Geomonas sp. RF6: one gene and its partners. Each later gene encodes a partner of the first gene's protein in a complex. Links are inferred from orthologs where the notes say so. Each region holds a gene or a part of one and is shown in the gene's direction. Other genes may lie near its edges. The genes, in order: accD, accB and LPW11_RS15335.

The links.
Region 2: the proteins of accD (region 1) and accB are in contact, whole or in part, in a solved structure (PDB 8UXZ), measured with the Escherichia coli proteins. The link is inferred for Geomonas sp. RF6 from one-to-one orthologs.
Region 3: the proteins of accD (region 1) and LPW11_RS15335 are in contact, whole or in part, in a solved structure (PDB 8UXZ), measured with the Escherichia coli proteins. The link is inferred for Geomonas sp. RF6 from one-to-one orthologs.

The regions. Positions count from the first base shown.
Region 1 is NZ_CP087999.1:910,454-918,012, reverse strand. The notes cover bases 4,440-7,338. They hold accD (acetyl-CoA carboxylase, carboxyltransferase subunit beta), read left to right. Parts: upstream 4,440-5,414; coding sequence 5,415-6,263; downstream 6,264-7,338. Other genes in these bases: LPW11_RS03915 (sensor histidine kinase), read left to right, coding at 7,208-7,338; LPW11_RS03920 (LysE family translocator), read left to right, coding at 6,324-6,947; trpA (tryptophan synthase subunit alpha), read left to right, coding at 4,440-5,219. Also shown: LPW11_RS03945 (porin), read left to right, coding at 263-1,546; LPW11_RS03940 (cytochrome C), read left to right, coding at 1,639-1,998; LPW11_RS03935 (methyl-accepting chemotaxis protein), read left to right, coding at 1,999-4,191; more of trpA, read left to right, coding at 4,422-4,439; more of LPW11_RS03915, read left to right, coding at 7,339-7,559.
Region 2 is NZ_CP087999.1:4,073,907-4,081,363, forward strand. Bases 185-2,981 are described here. They hold accB (acetyl-CoA carboxylase biotin carboxyl carrier protein), read left to right. Parts: upstream 185-1,244; coding sequence 1,245-1,718; downstream 1,719-2,981. Other genes in these bases: LPW11_RS17405 (M24 family metallopeptidase), read left to right, coding at 185-1,091; accC (acetyl-CoA carboxylase biotin carboxylase subunit), read left to right, coding at 1,865-2,981. Outside these bases: aroQ (type II 3-dehydroquinate dehydratase), read left to right, coding at 1-2; more of LPW11_RS17405, read left to right, coding at 24-184; more of accC, read left to right, coding at 2,982-3,205; glycine cleavage system protein GcvH, read left to right, coding at 3,209-3,601; LPW11_RS17425 (menaquinone biosynthetic enzyme MqnA/MqnD family protein), read left to right, coding at 3,859-4,707; LPW11_RS17430 (putative bifunctional diguanylate cyclase/phosphodiesterase), read left to right, coding at 4,707-7,103; LPW11_RS17435 (NUDIX domain-containing protein), read right to left, coding at 7,168-7,457. UniProt on the Escherichia coli protein: This protein is a component of the acetyl coenzyme A carboxylase complex; first, biotin carboxylase catalyzes the carboxylation of the carrier protein and then the transcarboxylase transfers the carboxyl group to form malonyl-CoA.
Region 3 is NZ_CP087999.1:3,562,102-3,569,581, forward strand. What follows is about bases 4,483-7,302. They hold LPW11_RS15335 (acetyl-CoA carboxylase carboxyltransferase subunit alpha), read left to right. Parts: upstream 4,483-5,318; coding sequence 5,319-6,287; downstream 6,288-7,302. Other genes in these bases: dnaE (DNA polymerase III subunit alpha), read left to right, coding at 4,483-5,200; LPW11_RS15340 (PAS domain S-box protein), read right to left, coding at 7,014-7,302. In the rest of the region: hisS (histidine--tRNA ligase), read left to right, coding at 208-1,455; more of dnaE, read left to right, coding at 1,727-4,482; more of LPW11_RS15340, read right to left, coding at 7,303-7,480. UniProt on the Escherichia coli protein: Component of the acetyl coenzyme A carboxylase (ACC) complex. First, biotin carboxylase catalyzes the carboxylation of biotin on its carrier protein (BCCP) and then the CO(2) group is transferred by the carboxyltransferase to acetyl-CoA to form malonyl-CoA.

The DNA.
Region 1 (7,559 bases):
TGTACAGTCCTCCAAATTTTGCTGGTAGCCTTATAGCATTTCCCCGGGCAAAAATGTAGGAAAAAGTAAACAATATCTCACCGTATTTTTCCCAACAAATGTGCGGCACGTATACTTTGTTAAGTTGACTTCACGTCGGCAATACTGTAATAATCGTCCCCCGATGTGGTATCTTGAGTACCTTCTGTGCTGCATCATCCATAAAGTGATGAGTTTTCGCTAATTCAGCTTCAGGTTCAATGCATTCGCAGGAGGATTGTTAGTGTTTTCTAAAAGCCGTCTCGCTCTGGCAGCACTGTCCCTCACCGCCGCTGCCCTTTTGCCGCTCGTCGCTCCGTCCCCGTCGCACGCTATCCCGGCCTATGCCCGCCAGCACAAGACCGAGTGCTCCACATGCCATACGATCTATCCGGAACTCAATGAATTCGGCGAGGCGTACCTGCGAAACAGCTACGTCTGGCCAAGCGGCGCCCATGCCGCACCGGCGGGGAAGGGTGAGGCGCAGCGCACCGAGGGGCTGTGGCTTTCCGGGATCCCGGAGATGCTCCCGGTCTCCTTCACCGCGACGATCGACGCAGCCTACAACAGCCGCGCCGTGGACGAGCTCGACCTCTCCAGCCGCTCCATCAGGCTCCAGGCAAGTAGCGCCTTCCGCGACGTCGCCGCCTTCTACCTCACCTACAACCTCTACGCGCAGGACCTGCAGACCGGCGCGCACAACAACCCGAACAACGCCTCGCCGGACATAAACGAGCTCTTCGCGATCTGGCGCCATGCATTGAAGACGCCGGTGAACGTGCGGATCGGCCGCATGGAACCGAAGCTCTCCCTGTGGAAAAAGTCGAACCGCGTCATCACCGTCCCCTCCTTCGCTTCCACGACCTACACCCAGGGGCAGGGGGGCTCCCAGTGGAGCGTCGACACTCCCCAGGACGCCCTGGAGGTGAACTCCCTCATAGGGGACCGCGTCCTCGTTTCCGCTGGGGTGGCGAACCGGAAAGGGCAAAACAGCAAGGACTACTACGGGCACATCTCCGGGAGGTTCGGCGGCACCGACTTCAGCGGTCACGAGCCGGAGGTCGACCTGGAAAAGGAAGCGACCGTCTGGGACTACCTCGGGATCACCGTCGGCGCTTTCGGCTACTCCGGTCATAACGGCGTCATCGACGCCTTTGGTGTCGCGCAGGAGCGAAACAACTTCTACCGCGCTGGCGCGGAGATCGACCTCCTGTACAAGAGGCTGCACCTGAAGGGAAGCGGCGTCCTCGGCAGGGACACCAATCCCGACCTCTCCGCGGGTGGGAGCGCGCTGCACAGCCATGCCGTCACGGTCGAAGGTGAGTATATGTTCGGCGCGCCGGTCGACGTGGTTGCCCTCATGCGCTACGACTACTTCTACAACCTGCAGGGAGCAACCCGCCGCTATATTCCGGCGGTCGCGTACACGCCGCTGCAGAACACGAAGCTGTCGCTCGAGTACATCTACGAAGACGGGGCGCAGGCGATCAACAGGACGACTCTGGCTTCGCTCGCTTTCAGCTTCTAAGGCTTTCCCTTAAAGGGAAAAGAGGATTCGCCGATACGTTTGTCACCGGACTGCCGGCATGCAATAACCCAACATCCGTGGAGGATATCTACATGAAGAAGACTCTCCTTACGCTCCTTGTTCTGGCCCTTTCCGTCAGCGCCGCCCATGCAGGACTGAAGGTTGTCGGTAAAGGCGATGCCATGCGCCTCGACCCCTCCGCCTTCCCACCGGCGATGAAGGCGAACTACGACATCATGAAGGTGCGGTGCGTAAAGTGCCACACGCTGGAGCGCACCATCGTGGCGATCCAGACCGGCATCGCCCCGATCTCCGGGCAGCCCTTCGACCGTAACGCCACGAAGGCGTACGGCGTGAAGATGCTCCGGAAGCCGGACTCCAACATGTCCAAGCCCGAGATCAAGGCAACCGTCGACCTCATGAACTACCTTCTGGTTGAAGCGGAACACTAAATGGCACTCAAAGATGTGAAGATCGGCTCCCGCCTGATAGGCTCCTTCATGGTGATGGCGCTCCTCGTCGCCATCACCGGCGCCTTCGGTGCCCTCACCATGAAAAGGGTGGGGGGGCAGATCCAGGACATTCTCGAACAGCTTTCGAAGCAGCAAAAGCAGGTCCTTTTGATGGCGGTGACTCAGAAGTACTGTCACGTGAGCCTCATGCAGGCTGCGCTGGTGCGCAGCGAGAAGGACAAGTTCGAGGAGTATGTCGACGACTACCGGATGAAGCGGGACCTCCTGGTGAGCCAGGCGCAGACCCTGCTGGACGGCAACGCAAAGATGCACCTGAAGCCCGCGGTGAAGGGGAGCGTCATCGAGAAGCGCACCAGGGACTTCCAGGCAAGCTGGGGGGAGTTCGAGAGGGTCGCGGACGAGCTTATCGCACAAAAGGAGAAGCTGCTGGCCCAGGGCGGGCAGGCTTCCCTCTCCGATCCGAAGCTGCACCAGCTCGCCAACGACGACATCACCATGGCGAGCGACAAATCAAAGGGTGAGCTGGACGACATCCTCGTGGAGGTCGGCAACCGCATGACCGATGCCGGCGCCCACGTGACGCAGATCCAGCGCACGGCCGGCTTCACCTTTGTCGCCGTCATCATCGGTGCGATTCTTCTCGCCGTCGCCATGGGCGCCCTTATTACCCGCAACATCGTGAGCCGCATCAACGTCATGGTCGCCGCGGTAAACCGCGGGGCGGAAGGGGATCTCTCCGCCACGGTCGCCACCGACTCGGCCGACGAGCTCGGAAAGCTCGGCGGCGACTTCAACGAGATGGTCGGGAAGCTCTCCGGGATGATCGGGAACGTCTCCCGCTCCTCCTCCGAGCTCGCCGTCATCTCCGACGTCATGGCGAAGGCCTCCCAGAGCGTGGTGGAGTCGGCGAAGACCCAGGCGGAAAGCGTGTCGCGCACCTCCGCCGCCATCGTGGAGATAAACGCCTCCGTGCGCGGGGTCGGAAGCAGCGTCGACTCCCTCTCCATCTCCGCGGCGGAGAGCGCCTCGTCGGTGCTGGAGATGGCCTCCTCCGTCGAGGAGGTCGTGCAGAACATGGAGGATCTCTCCCAGTCGGTCGGTGAGGTGAGCTCCTCCATCGGGGAGATGGCAGCCTCCATCCGCCAGGTCGGAAATGGCGTGGTGAGCCTCATGGAGGTCTCCACCGCTACCGCCTCCTCTGTCATGCAGATGGACAGCTCGATCAAGCAGGTCGAGAGAAACGCGAACGAAACGGCGGCGATCTCCAACACGGTGCGGGTCGACGCCGAGACGGGGAAAGAGGCGGTACAGGCGGTGATCCAGGGGATGCAGGAGATCAAGCGCTCCTCCCGCATCACCAGTGAAGTCATCAGCACCCTCTCCGATCGTGCCGCCGACATCGGCGACATCCTCTCCGTCATCGACGAGGTGGCGGAGCAGACGAACCTCCTTGCGCTGAACGCGGCGATCATAGCCGCCCAGGCAGGAGAGCACGGAAAGGGATTCGCCGTCGTGGCGGACGAGATAAAGGATCTCTCCGAGCGCACCTCTTCCTCCACCCGCGAGATCGCTCTCGTCATCAGGGGGGTCCAGGAGGAGACGCGCAGGGCTGTGGAGGCGATCGAGCAGGCGCAGGCGGCGATCGCCGACGGCGAGCTCCTCAGTCACAAGTCGGGTGAGGCGCTCTCCAAGATCGTGATCGGCGTCAGCGAGGCGACTGCGCAGGTAGGGGAGATTGCCCGCACCACGGTCGAGCAGGCGAAGGGGAGCCAGATGATCCGGGAGGCGATGGAGCAGGTCTCGGAGATGGTGACCCAGATCGCCAAGGCGACGCGGGAGCAGGGGATGGGTAGCGAGCTCATCATGGGGGCGGTGGAGAACATGAAGGTCCTCACCTCCCAGGTCCTCTCCTCGACGCGCGAGCAGAACAAGGTGGGGACGCTGATGGCGAAGTCCACCGAGAGCATCACCGAGATGATCCGGCACATAAAGAGGGCGTGCGACGAGCAGGGGCGCGGCTCCGAGCAGATCGTCGCCTCCGTCGAGGACATCCAGCAGGCGACCGACGGGAACCTGGAGGCGAGCCGCACGCTGGACGACGCGGCCTCCCGGCTCTTCAGGCAGACAGAGATTCTCAAGAAGGAGCTCGGCGCCTTCAAGACCGCCGGGTAGGATTCTGGAGAAAGACCGGGGCAGCACGCCCCACGGTTACAGGAAAGCAGTCACGGCGCGTTCGACGAACGCGCCGTAACTATTTTGTGAAGAACAAACACCATCCCCCCCCCTGTCCCTCCCCTTGAAAGGGAGGGGACGCCATCCGGGCGGCTCGCCGTGTAACGGGAGCCTTCGGGTGCCGGAAGCTCTTTCGCTCCCGGGAGGGGTACCAGAGGAGATAACGGACCATGAGCAGGATTACCGAGAAATTTGCCTCGCTGCGAAGCGCCGGAGAAAAAGCACTTATCACCTTCATCACCGCAGGGGACCCCGATCTGTCGGTCACCGAGGAGGCGGTGCTCGAACTGGAGCGCTCCGGAGCGGACCTCATCGAGCTCGGCATCCCCTTCTCCGACCCGATGGCGGACGGCCCGACCATACAGCTCTCCTCCGAGCGGGCCCTGGCAGCCGGCACCACGCTCCCGAAGATCCTCGACATGGTGCGGTCGCTGAGGGCGAAGACCCAGATCCCCATTGTCCTTATGGGGTATTTCAATCCGATCTTCCGGTACGGTGCCGAGCGTTTCGCTGCTGATGCGGCCGCTGCAGGGGTCGACGGCGTTCTGGTTGTCGACCTTCCCCCCGAGGAGGCGCCGGAGCTTAAGGTTGCCACCGATGCCCACGGGCTGGACCTCATTTTCCTCCTGACCCCGACTTCCGACCCCACGCGCGTGGAACTCGTCTCCAGGCTCGGCAGCGGCTTCATTTACTACGTCTCAGTGACCGGGGTGACCGGTGCCCGCACCACGATGGCGGACACCCTGGGGGAGCGCGTGGCGCAGGTGAGAGAACAGCTCAACCTGCCGCTGGTGGTGGGCTTTGGCATCTCCGACGCCGTACAGGCAGGGCGGATGGCGAAAGTCGCCGACGGCGTCGTCGTGGGGAGCGCGCTGGTGAAGCACTTCGAGGCGAAAAGTGGCGCCCCGCTTCTGGAGTCGGTCGGGGAGTTCGTCTCCACCCTGAAGCAGGGCGTGGCGGCGAAATAGTCAGTTACGCGACGATGGATCAACTGGTTGGGACGAGGGTTTCAGCCGTGGGAGAGAGAGTTTCCGCGTACTTGGACGTGGCGGTTTTTCCCTTTCCAGATTTTGCTTTGACATGGCTGCGCCTTTCTGGTAACAATCGGCCGTTCGTTTCATAGAATAAAAGGACCGAGGAATCGAGTCTTTAAGAGGGAAAATATGGCCTGGTTCAAAAGAGACAATCCACCGCAGGCGAAGGGTGGAAACCCGAGGGTTCGGGTCCCCGAGGGACTGTGGACGAAGTGCGTCGGCTGCGGCGAGACGATCTACACGAAAGACATCGAGAAAAACCTGAACGTCTGCCCGAAGTGCAACCACCACTATCGCATCCCCGCGATGAAGAGGCTGGAGCTTCTGCTCGACGAGGGGAGTTTCGTGGAATTCGACGCCGGGATGACCGCGACCGACTTCCTGAAGTTCAAGGACTCCAAGAGCTACCAGGACCGCATCGACGCGGCGATCGCCAAGGGTGGCAGCAAGGACGCCATCATCTGCGGCAAGGGTGCGGTGGAAGAGACTCCGGTCCATATCTGCGTCTTCGACTTCTCCTTCATGGGGGGGAGCATGGGGAGCGTCGTCGGCGAGAAGATCACCCGGGCGATCGAGCGCGGCATCGCGGAGCGCACCCCGGTGGTGATCGTCTCCGCTTCCGGCGGCGCACGTATGCAGGAGAGTATCTTAAGCCTCATGCAGATGGCGAAGACCTCCGCTGCACTCGCCAAGCTGCGGGAAGCTGGGCTGCCGTACGTCTCCATTCTCACCGACCCCACCACCGGTGGAGTTACCGCGAGCTTCGCCATGCTCGGTGACGTGAACATCTCCGAGCCGAAGGCGCTCATCGGCTTTGCCGGTCCGCGCGTCATCGAGCAGACGATCCGCCAGAAACTCCCGGTGGGCTTTCAGCGTGCCGAGTATCTCCTCGATCACGGCATGGTGGACGTCATCGCCAGCCGCCACCAGCTGAAATCGCAGCTCTCCAGGATACTGAAGATGCTGTACCGGCAGTAGGTACATCGGGAGAGGGGGCCAATTCGGCCCCCTCTGTCTATCCGGCACCTCTATCTTCCTATGATCTCCTTCTCGCAGCTCGGCACCTTCTCCGGCACATCCCTTCTCCTCATATTCACCCCGGGCCCCGACATCATCTACGTCCTCACCCGCGGGATTGCACAGGGGAAGAGAGTCGCCCTTTCCGCCGCCGCCGGCTTTGCACTCGGAAACTTCGCCCACACCTTCTTCGCCGTCATCGGACTCTCCGCCCTTATCACCTCGTCCCCCCTTGCCTTCAGCGCCGTACGATACGCGGGCGCCCTCTACCTCGGTTACCTCGGCTGGGGACTCCTGAAAAGCGGCGCCTCCTTCGTCCCCGACGGCGGGGGTGGGAGCCTCCAGTGCCGCACCGTCTTTCGGCAGAGCGTGCTGGCCAACATCATGAACCCGAAGGTCGCCCTCTTCTTTCTCGCCTTCTTCCCCCAGTTTCTCGAGCGCGGGCGCGGCGAGGTGCCGCTCCAGATCATCACCCTCGGCACGGTCTTTGTCATCCTCACCTTGTTCTCCTTCGGCCTTGTCGCCATCTGTTCCGGTTCGGTCGGAACGCTCCTGAACCGCCGCCCCGGCGTCGCTCCCCGCATCGGCAGGTGCGCGGGGATCGTCCTCATGGCCCTCGCCCTGCGTCTTGCCCTCCCGTTCTAGAGCCTCATGATTTGGCAGGATAAAATTTTTTTTCTCTAATTGTGCCCCGCGCCGTTCCCGTACAGCACCCCCTCCTAATGGTAACTCTGCCTAAAAATATAAACATTTCGTATGCTTGCCTTTTCTGCCTCACCAATCACCCCTTCAAACTCTTTTTTGTCATGATTAGAGCCTTCCACTAAATATTATGCAACTCGCTCCGATAACCCATCTTATTGATTGCGTTGCTGTTTTGTGCCGCTATGCTATGGGGTGCGTTTATGGGCGGATTAACAGAGGCCCATCCGCTGCCGAGATCGGAGTGGATGGCGCTGGTGGACGAGGATCTTTTCATGCCGGAAAGAAGGGTCAAGAAAGAGTCGGTGCGCACCCAGGCGCTTGTCATCGTCGTCTGGTACCTCGTGGCCGGCGCCGGCTGGATCCTCTTCTCCGACATGCTGCTGGGCGACATGGTGCACGACAACGCCCTCCTGACCCGCCTCCAGATCGTGAAGGGGTGGCTCTTCCTCGCCGTCACCGGCACCCTCCTTTTCCTTCTGATCCGCAGGGGCTTTGCCATGATAGCCAGCAAGAACGAGCTGCTGGCGCAAAGCGAGGCTCACTACCGGATGC
Region 2 (7,457 bases), 3.2 Mb from region 1 along the record:
AGATTGTCAAGATGGGGGCTCTTATGTTAGATAACAGAATCTCGGCGGCCAGGGGTGCTCTGAAGGGGTCCGGCGCCGATCTTTTGATCGTTACAAGCCTCAGTAATATAAGATATATTTCCGGTTTTACCGGTTCCAGTGCTCTCCTTGTCGTCTCCGAAAAAGAGGCCTTTCTCCTTACCGATTCCCGCTACACTTCCCAGGCGGCCGCAGAGGCCCCGGGGGTGCAGGTAATCGAATATGCGCAGCGCCTGGAAGGGGTGAAGAGGCTTCTTCAGGAGCAGGGGGCGCAGCGGATTGCCTTCGAGGCGGCACACACCACTGTCGCCGCGCACAAGGATCTGTGCTCGGTCCTTCCCAACCTCGAGTTCATCCCCGTCGACAAGGAGCTGGAGGCACTTCGCACGGTCAAGGACGCGAGCGAGCTTCGTCTCCTCGAACAGACGGCGCAGATAGCCTCGGAAGCGCTGCAGGAGATCCTCCCGCAGGTACGACCCGGCGCCGTCGAGCGCGACGTCGCTCTCGCCCTCGAGATCGCCATGCGGCACCGCGGCGCCCACGGGATATCGTTCGACTTCATCGTCGCCTCCGGTGAGCGGGGCGCCCTGCCGCACGGCAAGGCCTCCGACAAGGTCATCGCCTACGGCGAGCTGGTGACCCTCGACTACGGCGCGCTGTACCAGGGATACTGCTCCGACGAGACGGTCACCGTCTGCGTGGGGAAACCCGATCCCCGCCAGGTCGAGGTGTACGAGACGGTGCGGGGAGCGCAGGAAGCCGCGATAAAGGGGGCACGCCCGGGGATGACGCTGAAGGAAGTCGATGCCCTGGCGCGCAGCTACATCGAGAGCCGCGGCTTCGGCAGCTACTTCGGGCACGGGCTCGGCCACGGCGTCGGCATCGACATCCACGAGCACCCCACCGTCTCCCCGCGGGGAGAGGGGACCGTTACCGAGGGTATGGTCTTCACCATCGAGCCCGGGATCTATATCCCCGGCTGGGGGGGGGTGCGCATCGAGGATACCGTCGTCGTGGAGCAGGACGGGTGCCGGTGCATCACGAAGGTCCCGAAGGATTTGATCGTTTTATAGCTCCCTAAAGATGCGGGACCGTCCCCCGGTCTCCGCGTTCTTTTGTACTTTCCGTTTTGCCGGCCGGCGCGAGGTGCCCCCACGGGAAGACCCTGCGAAGGCCGGATCTTTGCGCGCAGACGTGCGATTAACTGTAATGAAAAGGAGAAACACGTGGATATAAAAGACCTGAAGACGCTCATCAAGATGGTCACCGAGACCGACATCACCGAGTTCGAGCTCGAGAGCGCCGACGAGAAAGTGGTCATCAAGAGGGGCGCCGTCGCAGGTGCTCCCCAGTTCGTGCCGCAGCACCCCGCGCAGTACCCCTTCGCGCCCCAGCCTGTCGCTCCCGCCCCCGTAGCAGCACCCCCCGCCGCTCCCGCAGCCGAAGCCGAGGCGGAAGAGGGTGAAGTCATCGTATCCCCCATCGTCGGCACCCTGTACCGTGCGCCGTCCCCGGAAGCCGCCTTCTTCGTGGAAGTAGGGCAGGTGGTCGAGAAAGGGGAGGTGCTGTGCATCGTAGAGGCGATGAAGCTCATGAACGAAATCGAGGCGGAGTTCCGCTGCAAGATCGTGAAGGTCTGCAAGGAGAACGCTTCCCCCGTCGAGTACGGCGATCCCCTCTTCGTGGTGGAAAGGCTCTAGTACCGCCCATCCATTGCATGGAGCAGGATACCGCAGCGGCCGCTCCCTTCCGGTGAGCCCCGTACCGGCATTTCCCTCTCCATTCGGCATTGTCGCGGCTTTTTCGGGAAACCGGAGGAGCACGCAGACCGGAGAACCACAAAAGTATGTTCCATAAAGTGCTCATAGCGAACAGGGGGGAGATCGCCCTCCGCATCATCAGGACCTGCCGGGAGATGGGGATCAAGACGGTCGCCGTCTACTCCCTCCCCGACAAGGACTCGCTCCACGTGAAGCTTGCCGACGAAAGCGTCTGCATCGGTCCTGCCCCCAGCATCAACAGCTACCTCAACATCAACGCCATCATCTCGGCCGCGGAACTGACCGACGCCGAGGCGATCCACCCGGGATACGGTTTCCTCTCCGAGAACGCCGCCTTTGCCGAGATCTGCGAAAACTGCGGCATCACCTTCATCGGCCCCTCCGCCGAGAGCATGCGCATCATGGGTGACAAGATCAGCGCGCGCCAGGCGGTCATCAAGCAGGGGGTGCCGATCCTTCCCGGCACGAAGGAAGGGGTGGCCGACGTGAACGAGGCGATAAAGGTCGCCAAGGAGATCGGCTTCCCCGTCATCATCAAGGCTACCGCCGGCGGCGGCGGGCGCGGCATGAAGATCGTGCACTCCCCGGCGACCCTTCCGAACGCCTTTGCCACCGCGCGCGCCGAGGCGCAGAGCGGCTTTGGCAACCCCGAGGTGTACATCGAGCGCTACTGCGAGTCGCCGCGCCACGTGGAGATCCAGATCCTCGCCGACAAGCACGGCAACGTCGTGCACCTCGGCGAGCGCGACTGCTCGATCCAGCGCCGTCACCAGAAGGTGATCGAAGAAGCACCCTCCACCGTCACCACGCCGGAACTGCGGCAGGCGATGGGGGACGCTGCGGTGCGTGCCGCCAAGGGGGTAGGGTACTCCTCCGTCGGCACCATCGAATTCCTGGTGGACAAGCAGAACAACTTCTACTTCATGGAGATGAACACCCGCGTGCAGGTCGAGCATCCGGTGACGGAAATGGTGACCGGCGTCGACGTGGTGAAGGAGCAGATCCGCTCCGCCTACGGTCTGAAGCTGCGCTACACGCAGGACGACATCAAGATCAAGGGTCACTCCATCGAGTGCCGCATCAACGCGGAAGACCCGGTCCGCTTCACCCCGTCCCCCGGACGGATCACCAGCCACCACACTCCCGGCGGTCTCGGAGTGCGCGTCGACTCCTTCGTGTACACGAACTACACCGTGCTGCCGCACTACGACTCCCTGATCGCGAAGCTCATCGTCCATGCCGACACCAGGGAAGAGGCGATTACCAGGATGGCCCGCGCGCTCGACGAGTACATCGTCGAAGGGATCAAGACCACCATCCCGTTCCACAAAAAGATCATGTCCAACAAGGACTTCATCGAGGGAAATATCGACACCGGCTTCATCGAGAGGCTGGTACTGGAGTAAGGTATGGACTTTCCTGATGAACTGAAGTACAGCAAGGAACATATCTGGGTGCGCGTGGAAGGAAACCGCGCCGTCATCGGCATCACCGACTACGCGCAGCACGAGCTCGGGCACATCACCGCGGTGGAGCTCCCCGATCCGGGTGACGACCTGGATCAGGACGACTCCTTCGGGTCCGTGGAGGCGAGAAAGACGGTGGCGGAGCTCTACGCCCCCCTCTCCGGCCCGGTGCTGGAGGTGAACCACGAGGTAGTGGACACCCCGGAAATCGTGAACGACGACCCGTACGACGGCGGCTGGCTGGTGGTGGTGGAAGTCGTCGATCACGAGGAGCTGAACCTCCTCATGTCGGCAGAGCACTACGAGGAGTTCGTCTCGGTCGCCGAGGAAGAGTAGCGCCCCGTATACAAACCTTATAATTCAAGACCTGACCCCGGGGTCAGGTCTTGAATTATAAGCTTCTACCAGCAGCTCAGGAAAAGGCGAGGGGTCTCTCTCGCCTTTTCACTTTCGGCGGCGGAGGAAAAGGGGAAGCTCTCCCGGCGTCATATATCGGCGCGTTTTGCCTTGATCTCATGTTTACATTGGTATAGTCTACCCCCGCCGACCGCGCCCCCGCTGGTCCGGCACAGTAGAGATTCCGGAGTTTCCCCTTGACGCTGCAGATCGGACATATCAGGTACGCCAACTGTACCCCCATCTTCACCGCCCTGGCCGCCTCGTTCGATTGCAGCCGCTACACCTTCGTCGACGGCGTCCCTGCAGAGCTCAACGCGAAGCTGCGCAGGGGGGAGGTGGAGGTGAGCCCCTCCTCCTCCATCGAATACGCCCAGGCGAGCGAAAAGTACTGTCTCCTCCCTGACCTCTCCATCAGCTCCATCGGCAAGGTAAAGAGCGTACTCCTCTTTTCCCGCCTCCCCATCGAGGAGCTCGACGGCAGCACGGTCGGTCTTACGCTGCACTCCGACACCTCTGTGAACCTTCTGAAGGTTCTCCTCGCCAAAAAGTACGGCTTCGAGAACAGCTTTCAACGGACCGAGCTTCCCCTCGACGCGGCGCTTTCCCGCTATCCGGCGCTCCTTTTGATCGGTGACGCTGCGCTCAAGAGCGCCGCCATCGAGCACGGTTACCGGGTGTACGACCTGGGGGAGCTCTGGTACGACTTCACCGGGCTACCCTTTGTTTTCGCACTCTGGATTGTGCGGCGCGAGGCGGCGGCCACGAAGGGGAGGGAACTCTCGGAGCTCGCCCGCGATCTTGTCGCGGCAAAGGAGCTCGCCTACCACTCCTACCCCGCCATTGCCGCCGGGTGTGCGGAGAGGGGATGGCTGTCATCTGACGACCTCGTCGACTACTGGCGCACCATCTCCTACGATCTCACCCCCGCCCATCTGAAAGGGGTGCGCACCTTTTTCCGCTATGCATTCGAACTCTCCCTTATCCCGGCAGAGCCTGAGCTGCGATTTTTTGCTCCCCAAGGAGCAGAGGTGACCGCCGCCTGATGGGGGTGGGGAGAGAGGCGATCCTGTGGCCCGCGCGCATGGGGGAGGGCTCGGCCCCTCCCATCACCGTGCTCATGCGCGCGAAGTGGCTGATGCTCCTCCTTCTTGCCGTGTACACCCTCTGTGCCGGTACCTGTTACTCCTTCAGCCGTTTCGGCTTCTTCGTCACCAGGTCGCAAGGGGCGTTCCTTGCGCTTTCCATCTGCGTGGTGGTCATTTACAACCTTTCCTACCAGCAGGCCTACGCGAAGCTCTCCCCTTTCCGTTTCTTTCACCACCTGCAGATCCTTATCGACACCTTCCTGGTGACCGTCCTGATCCATTTCAGCGGAGGGGCGGCCAGCTGGCTCTGGCCCCTCTACCTCGTCGTCACCATCGAGGCGGTCTATCTCCTGGAGCGGCGCGAAGAGATCTGCTGCGCCTGGCTCGGAGCCGCGTTCAGCCACGGCACTCTCCTCTTCCTGGAGCACGGGCGGCTTCTGCCGCACATAGCGATGCCGTTTGTGGACCAGAGGGTGCAGGACGATGTCCTCTACCTCCTCCTGATCTGGTTTTTCGCCACCGTCTTCAATGCTGCCATCGCGATCATCGGCTGCGAGCTCATGTCCGCCCTGCGCGGGGAAACGCAGATCCTTCGGGAGAGCGAGGAGCGGCTGTACAGCTTTCTAAACCGCACGAACGATCTCATCCACAGCAACGCCCCGGACGGGAGCTTCCTCTACGCCAACGACGCCTGGCTGCGCACCATGGGGTACTGCCGCGATCATCTCGACTTTCTTACCGTGGAGGACGTGCTGCACCCGGAGAGCCTGCAGCGCTACCGCGAGGAACTGGACCGGGTCCTTTCCGGCGGGGAGAGCCGCTCCTGCGAGCACCTCTACATCGCGCGAAACGGCGCCCCCGTCGCGGTGGAGGGGAATCTTTCCTGCACCTACGATGGAGCAGCACCGGTTGCGGTGTGGGGTATCGGACGGGACATCGGGGAGCGAAAGCGCGCCCAGGAGGAGCTTTACCACAGGGCACACCACGACCCCCTGACCGGGCTTCCCAACCGTCTCCTCTTCCTGGACCGGCTGCGCCAGATGCGCGCCGTCTCCCAGCGCATGGGTCAGCGCATGGCGCTGCTCTATCTCGACCTGGACCGCTTCAAGTGGGTCAACGACACCCTCGGGCACGGCGTCGGGGACAAGCTGCTCCAGGAAGTGGCGCAGCGGCTCTCGGCTTGCGTGCGCGAGACGGATACGGTGGCGCGCATCGGTGGGGACGAGTTCGTGATCGCGCTCGGCCAGCTGCGCGACTCCCACGGCGCGGAGGTGGTGGCTCGCAAGGTGCTGGCGGCGCTGGAGCCCCCGTGTCTCGTCGACCATCACTCCCTCCAGGCGGGAGTCAGCATCGGGATAAGCATCTACCCGGACGACAGCGACGAGCTCGAAGAGCTGATGAGGAAGGCGGACGTGGCGATGTATTTCGCCAAGGAGAAGGGGAGGGGAGGGTACCGCAGCTACTCGAGAGAGCTCTCCTTTCACACGGAGACGCTCCTGGCCGATGCACTGGAGCAGGCGCTGGAGCGCGGTGAGCTGCGCATCTACTACCAGCCGAAGGTGGAAGTGGTGACCGGACAGGTGAGCGGCGTGGAAGCGCTCGTGCGCTGGGAGCACCCTCGCTTCGGCCTTCTGACTGCGGCGCAGTTTCTCCCGCTGGCGGAGAAGGCGGGGCTTCTCGAGCCGATCGGGCGCTGGGTCCTGGAGCGCGCCTGTCAGCAGAACAGGAAGTGGCAGGAGGAAGGGGGAGCGCCGCTGCGCGTGGCGGTAAATCTTTCGCTGTGCCAGCTGAAGCAGGGCGACCTGGTGGACCGGGTGCGCGATGCGGTCGCGAAGGCGGGGCTCGACCCGCACCTGTTGGAACTGGAGGTTGCCGAGAGCGCACTCATCGATGATCCGGAATACGTGAAGGGGGTCCTTGCCGCTCTTTCCCGACTTGGCGTCGGAGTTGTGCTGGACGATTATACCCGTAAAGGTGAGGCTGCCGGGCTAAAGCTCCTCGGTGTCCGCTCCCTGAAGATCGACAGCCGCTTCACCGCAGCGCTGGAGGACAGCGACGCCGCGGCCCAGGCCGCGAGCTCCATCATAGACCTGGGGAGTGCCCTGAAGCTGAGAGTGACCGCGGAGGGGGTGGAGACGCAGGGACAGCTCCTCTTTTTCCAGAGGCAGGGTTGCCACGAATTGCAGGGGTACTTCGTGAGCAGGCCGCTCCCCCCCGAGAGGGTGCTCGACTTTGTGCGGGGCGGGGTGACTGAGCTTTTGTGGCAGGACAGCTCAAGAGTGAAAGACGAGTCCGCGGCGCCTTCCCTCCTGGCAGGGGAGGGGGAACTCACCTCTTCACATGCCTCAGTGTAGTCCATGTAGGCCGGCATAAGGCGCAGCCGTTGCTGGCACGGCGCCCCCTCTCACGCTCCTTCCCTTACCAGATCGTCCCCGCCTCTCTCCTCTCCCGGTAGTCCGACAAAATCTTCTCGTGATCGAAACAGATCGGGCTCGGCAGGTTGTCGAGCTGAAAGACGCCGAATTCCGCTGCGTCGTCCCCCGCCTTCGGAGTGCCGCTGCACTTCACCACGTAGACGGTGGAGATGGCGTGGAAGCGGGTATCCCTGGCCGGATCCGAATAGCACCCAAGGAGCTTCATCTGCGTCACCTTCAACGCCGTCTCCTCCTCGCACTCGCGAACCGCAGCAGCCTCCAGCGACTCGCCGT
Region 3 (7,480 bases), 2.7 Mb from region 1 along the record:
CTCCAGCGCGGCGCCACTAGGGTCCCCTCACGTCAACGGAAGCGACCGGGCTGAATTCCCGGAATTCCCGGATGAACCTTTGCGAAGGGGGGACAGGGGGGATTTGCTCTTTGTCGAAACACGATTGAAGGAATCGAGCGGCTCGCGCCGAGGCGAAACGGCGACCGAGCCGCTTTACATTTAAGACTGGAATGGAAGGAGAAAAAAGTGGCGATAACCGGTATCAAGGGATTCAACGACATACTTCCGGGTGAGGTGGAGAAGTGGCAGTACATCGAGGCGACGGCGCGCCGCGTATTCGAGCTGTATGGCCTTTCGGAGATACGGATACCGATCCTTGAGAAGACGGAGCTTTTCAGCCGCTCCATCGGTGACGCCACCGACATCGTGGAAAAGGAGATGTACTCCTTCGTGGACAAGGGGGAAAACCGCGTCACCATGCGCCCTGAAGGGACCGCCTCGGTAATGCGCTCCTACATCGAGCACAAGCTCTATGCGCAGGATCCGGTGGCGCGCCTGTACTACATGGGGCCGATGTTCCGCTACGAGCGTCCGCAGAAGGGGCGCTACCGCCAGTTCCACCAGATAGGTGCGGAACTCACCGGTGTCACCGACCCGACCGTCGATGCCCAGGTCCTCACCATGTTGAGCCACTTCTTCGCCGAGCTCGGGCTGGACGAGCCTTCTCTGGAGATAAATTCCCTCGGCTGCCCCGAGTGCCGCCCCGTCTACCGGGAGTCGCTGAAGAACTTCCTCCTCACCCGCATGGAGCTCCTGTGCGAGGACTGCGTGAGGCGCTACGAGACGAACCCGCTGCGCGCCCTCGATTGCAAGGCCGCAGGGTGCAAGGAGGCGACCAAGGGCGCTCCCGCGATGCTCGACAATCTCTGCCAGGGGTGCAGCGACCACTTCGAGAAGACGAAGAGCTACCTCGACGCGGTGGGGACGAAGTACCGCATCAACGAGAGGATGGTGCGCGGCCTCGACTACTACACCCGCACGACCTTCGAGATGGTGACCTCCCTGCTCGGCGCCCAGAGCGCGGTTGCGGCGGGGGGGCGCTACGACGGCCTGATCAGCGAGCTCGGCGGCCCGCAGATCCCCGGCATCGGCTTCGCCATCGGGGTGGAGCGGGTTGCGCTGCTCCTCGCGGAGAAGGACTTCGCCCGCAGGCCCGATCTCTTCATCGCCGCCATGGGGGAGGTGGCGCACGGCCGCGCTTTCCAGCTCATGACCGCGTTGCAGCGACTCGGAAGCTCCGTGGAGATCGACTACGAAGGGAAAAGCCTGAAGAGCCAGTTGCGCCGCGCCGACAAGTTCAAGGCGCGCTACACCCTCATCATCGGGGAGGACGAGCTCTCCAAGGGGACGGCGCCGCTGAAGAACATGGACGGTGGCACGCAGGAGGAAGTGGCGCTGGAGGCCGAGGCGATCCTGAAGGCGGTAAAAGGGTAGGGGACGCTCTGCAGGTAATGTAGCAATATAGGCCGGGATAAGCCGCAGGCGTTCCCGGCGCTCCCTCTCCTCACCACACGGTGCCCAGGAGGCAGCGCCGCCCATTTCGCCGCTTGCTCTTGCAGTTAGACGCGTTCGTCATGCTTGACACTGCTTCCTAACCCGTGCATAATCCCCCCGCTTTTTACTCCGCCAGGAATGAATGGGAGCCCCACCAGAGGCTCCCATTTTCCGTGTCGGAGCCCCCGCAGCTCCCCTAGGATGAAATGATATGGCCGATGAATACGCGAACTTCGTGCACCTGCACGTGCACACCCAGTACTCCCTGCTGGACGGCGCCATACGCTTCGGCGACCTCCTCGCGAAGGTAAAGTCGCTCCACATGCCCGCGGTCGCCATGACCGACCACGGCAACATGTTCGGCTCGATCGAGTTCTTCCTCAAGTGCAAGGACAAGGGGATCCAGCCGATCATCGGGTGCGAGGTGTACATCGCGCCCGGCTCGCGCACCCACAAGCAGGCTCCCGCCCCCGACCAGGCCAGCAGCTACCACCTCATCCTCTTGTGCGAAAACCTCACCGGATACAAAAACCTCAGCTATCTCGTCTCCGCCGGCTACAAGGAGGGGTTCTACCGGCGCCCCCGCATCGACAAGGACCTCCTGGCGCAGCACAGCGAGGGGCTCATCGTCCTCTCCGCCTGCCTGCAGGGAGAGGTCCCCTATCTCGCCCTGCGCGGCAAGATGGATGAGGCGAAAGCGGCGGCGCAGTGGTATGCCGACCTCTTCCCGGGGAGCTACTACCTGGAGATCCAGGAGAACGGGATCCCGGAGCAGACGACCGCCAACCGGCGGGTGATGGAGATCGCCCGGGAGCTCGACCTGCCGCTCGTCGCCACGAACGACTGCCACTATCTCAACAAGGAAGACGCCCGCGCCCACGAGATCCTTCTGTGCATCCAGACCGGGAAGACCATGGGGGATCCCTCCCACATGCGTTTTTCCACGGAAGAGTTCTACCTGAAGACGCCGGATGAGATGGCGGCGGCCTTCCACTACGCTCCGGAAGCGCTCACCAACACGGTGGAGATTGCAAAGCGCTGCAAGATCGACTTCGACTTCAAGACCTACTACTTCCCGGCCTACGATCCGCCGCCTGGGGAAACCCTCGACCAGCAACTGGAGCGCGAGTCGACCGAAGGTCTGGTGCAGCGGCTCAACAAGATCCGCATCAAGAACCCAGATTTCACGGTTCAGGACGAGCAGGCGTACTACCACCGCCTGAGGATCGAGCTCGACTGCATCAAGCAGATGGGGTTCCCCGGCTACTTCCTCATCGTTGCGGACTTCATCAACTGGGCGAAGGACCACGGCATCCCGGTCGGTCCCGGCAGGGGATCGGCGGCCGGCTCGCTGGTCGCCTTCTGCATCAGGATCACCGACATCGACCCGATGCCGTACAACCTGCTGTTCGAGCGCTTCCTCAACCCCGAACGTATCTCCATGCCCGATATCGACGTCGACTTCTGCCAGGACCGCCGCGAAGAGGTGATCCAGTATATGGTGGAGCGCTACGGGCGGGAAAAGGTGTGTCAGATCATCACCTTCGGTACCATGGCTGCGCGTGGCGTCATCCGCGACGTGGGGCGCGCGCTCGATCTCCCCTTTGCCGACGTGGACAAGATCGCGAAGCTCGTCCCCGAGGTGCTGGGGATCACCCTGGAGAAGGCTATCGCCCAGGAGCCGAAGCTGAACGAGCTCGCCGCGGCGGATCCGAAGGTAAAGGAGGTCCTCTCTGTCGCCTTGAGGCTCGAAGGGCTTGCCCGCCACGCCTCCACCCATGCGGCTGGCCTCGTGGTGGCGCCGAAGCAGATGGAGAACTTCTGCCCGGTGTACATGGACCAGAAGACCGGGGCGCTCACCACCCAGTACTCCATGAAGTACGTGGAGAAGATCGGGCTGGTGAAGTTCGACTTTCTCGGCTTAAAGAACCTCACGGTCATAGAGAACGCGGTAAAACACATCCGCAAAGTGAATCCCGACTTCGACCTTTCAATTCTCGGGGACGACGATCCGGAAACCTACAAGCTCCTGCAGGCCGGCAACACCACCGGCGTTTTCCAGCTGGAGTCGAGCGGCATGAAGGAGCTCCTGGTAAAGCTCAAGCCCTCCTGCTTCGAGGACATCATCGCGGTCTGCGCCCTCTATCGTCCGGGTCCTTTGGGCAGCGGCATGGTGGACGACTTCATCGAGCGCAAGCACGGCCGCAAGCAGGTGGTGTACGACCTGCCGCAACTCGAGCCGATCCTCAAGGACACCTACGGGGTCATCGTCTACCAGGAACAGGTCATGCAGATCTCCCGGTCGCTCGCCGGCTATTCCCTCGGTGGCGCCGACCTACTGCGCCGCGCCATGGGTAAGAAAGACATGGAGCAGATGGCCAAGGAGCGCGACAAGTTCCAGGCCGGCGCCGAGAGCCAGGGGATCGATCCGAAGAAGGCGGCGGGTATCTTCGACCTCATGGCGAAGTTCGCCGAGTACGGCTTCAACAAGTCGCACTCCGCGGCATATGCGCTCGTGGCGTACCACACCGCGTATCTGAAGGCGCACTACCCGGTCGAGTTCATGGCAGCCCTCCTGACGGAGGACATGAGCTCCACCGACAAGGTCATAAAGAGCGTCAGCGACTGCCGGGATATGGGGATCGAGGTCCTCCCCCCCGACATAAACCAGTCGGACCGCTCCTTCCGCGTCCTCGGCAACTCCATGCGCTTTGGCCTCGGGGCCGTGAAGAACGTGGGGGAGGGGGCGATCGAGGCGATCATCGAGGCGCGCGGCGACTCCCCCTTCACCGATCTCTTCGATTTCTGTGAAAGGGTCGACCTGCGCCGCTGCAACAAGAGGGTCATCGAGGCACTCATCAAGTGCGGCGCCTTCGACTCCACAGGCGCCAAGCGCTCCCAGCTCATGGCGGTCCTCGAGGATGCGGCCGCCTCCGGGCAGCGGGTGCAGCAGGAGCGGGAGAGCGCCCAGGCCTCACTCTTCGGGATCCACGAGGTGATCCGCGGGGCCGGGAGCGGGGGGAACCGCTATCCGGAGATACCGGAGTGGGACGAGAAGTACCGGCTGGGGTGCGAGAAGGACGCGATCGGCTTCTTCATCACCGGGCACCCGCTGGCGCGCTACGAGGGGGACATAAAGCGCCTCTCCAACGCCACCACGGCGACCCTTACGGAGATGAAGGAAAAGAGCGAGGTGAAGATCTGCGGCATCGCCACCTCGTTGAAGGAGATCATCACCAAGAAAGGGGACCGGATGGGGTTCATCTCCCTTGAGGACACCTCCGGCTCCGTGGAGGTGGTGATCTTCTCCGACGTCTATGCCAACTGCTCCGAGTACGTGAAAAGCGACGACCCGATCCACGTCACCGGGACGCTGGAGCTGGGGGAGAAGGGGGCGAAGGTCATGGCGACGAGCATCGTCCTCCTGCGCGACCTGAACGAGGCGCTGACGAAGAAGGTGAACTTCAACCTCGACGCCAAGGGGGCCGACCCGGGGAAGCTGGAGACTCTAAAGGAGATCATTTCCCGCTATGCCGGGAACTGCCGCAGCTTTCTCCACCTCGATATAGAGAACAATTCACGCGTCACCATACGGCTTTCGGAGACGTACAAAGTGGCAGCCAGCGAAGATTTAACAGTGGAAGTGAGTAACCTCTTCGGCTATAATGCCGTGTCTTTCGAGTAGGGTCTCTTTCTCACTCCTCACAGACTGTACGAAACCAAGCTGGAGCTTGGACAGAGGCATGGCAGAAAGCACTTTCAGCCACCCTCAGACAATTGATCTAATCCGGGAGAATATAAAGATGGCAGTGCAGCAACAACACACCACCTATCTCGATTTCGAGAAGCCTCTGGCAGAGCTGGAGAAGAAGATACAGGAACTCCTCGCTTTTTCCACCGAAGGGGTGGACCTGAAGGGGGAGGTGGAGAAGCTGGAGACGAAGGCGGAGGCGATGCGCGCCGAGATGTTTGCGAACCTGACCCGCTGGCAGACCGCGCAGGTTGCGCGCCACATCAACCGCCCCTTCACGCTTGACTACCTGCAACTGATCTTCACCGACTTCATCGAGCTGCACGGCGACCGCAACTTCGGTGACGACCACGCCATCGTAGGTGGACCCGCGCGGCTGGACGGCGAGCCGGTGATGGTGATCGGGCACCAGAAGGGGCGCGACACGAAGGAGAAGGTTTTCCGCAACTTCGGCATGCCGAACCCGGAGGGGTACCGCAAGGCGTTGCGCCTCATGGAGATGGCGGAGCGTTTCAGGATGCCGATCGTGACCTTCGTCGACACCCCCGGGGCGTACCCCGGAATCGGCGCCGAGGAGCGCGGGCAGGCTGAAGCGATCGCCAGGAACCTGCGCGAGATGGCGCGCCTTACAGTGCCGATCGTCGTCGTCATCGCCGGCGAAGGTGGATCGGGCGGGGCGCTCGCCATCGCCGTCGGTGATCGGATCCTCATGCTGGAGCACTCCATCTATTCCGTCATCTCCCCCGAAGGGTGCGCCGCCATCCTCTGGTCCGACGGCACGAAAGGGGCGCAGGCGGCCGACGCCCTGAAGCTCACCGCTGCCGACATAAAGACGCTCGGCGTCATCGACGAGATCGTTCCGGAGCCGGCCGGCGGCGCCCACCGCGACCACGCCGGGGCGGCGAAGCTGCTGCACGAGGCGATATCGAGGAACCTGAAGGAACTGCAGGGGCTCCCTGCGGAGGAGCTCATTGAGGAGCGCTACCAGAAGTTCCGCAAGCTGTCGCAGTTTATCGAGTAGATTGACAGTTCAGCAGGTCTGGCAATCATAAAAGGCGCATCCGGCAGTAGCCGGAGCGCCTTTTTAAGTTCATCCGGGAATTCCGGGGAACCGGCATCTGTCGGCCCTCCAGCGAGGAGGCCAGGCTTTTCGTTCCCCCCTTTGTGAAGGTTCTTCCAGAAATTCCGGGGAAGCCGTAGTATGTTCCAATGAAGGGCCGCACGAGGCCTCGCGTCCCCCCCTTCGCAAATCCCGGGGAAGCTTGCATTGCTTTAATCCGCCGGCCCTGTGTGTCTTTCGCAGGGCAGGAGCTCAGGCGTCCCCTCCCTTTCAAGGGGAGGGACAGGGTGGGGATGGGGTAGAGTTGGGCCGCGCCGACCCCATCCCCCTCCTGTCCTCCCCCTTGAAAGGGGAGGAACGCGCTGCCGACGGCTTGATCTGATTCATCTCCTCCAGTGGGGTACGCTAGTGGCGCCTCGCTGGAGCACAGGCTTCCCAGCCTGTAGCCGCGGCGCCAGCCGCGCGGTCTGTGGCGGCTGCGCCGCCCTCGCAGGCAAGAGGCCTACGCTCCAGCGCGTCCAGCGCGGGGGTACCCGAGTTCTTTGTAACGACCTTCCCCAGAATTCCCGGAAGACCCTTCGCAAAGGGGGGACGCGAGGCATCCTGCGGCGCTTCGAGCCAATGTATCCCAGCTCCCCGGAATTCTCGGACGAGCCTTTTTTAATAGGGGACGGGGAAAAAGGCCGCTCAGATGCCGCTTTGGCTCTCTTTCTCGGAGACGCCAAGAGGCGCCACCATCGCCACGCAGGTGCCTGCGCCAGGGGGAGAGGAAATCTCCACCCTTCCCCCGAGATGCCGCAGTCTTTCGCTGAGGCTGAAGAGGCCGAAGCTGTCCTTCGGACGGGGCCTTTTTCCGTTCATCCCGATGCCGTCGTCCTGCACCGATATCGTTATCACCCCCTCCTCCCTCTTCATCGATACCTCGGCACCCGTTGCATGGGCGTGCTTCATGACGTTCACCAGAAGTTCCCGCACCCCCTGGAAGAGCAGGGTGCGCAGGTGGTCAGGCAGCGATGTATGGCTGCCATCGTCGTGGTAAGTTACGACAAGCCCCGTCTGCTCCTGAAATTCCTCGCACAGCGACTCGACCGCCGCTTCCAGCCCAAGCTCGTGCAGGACGGGGGGACGAAGCTCCGTGGTAAGGGAGCGCGTCT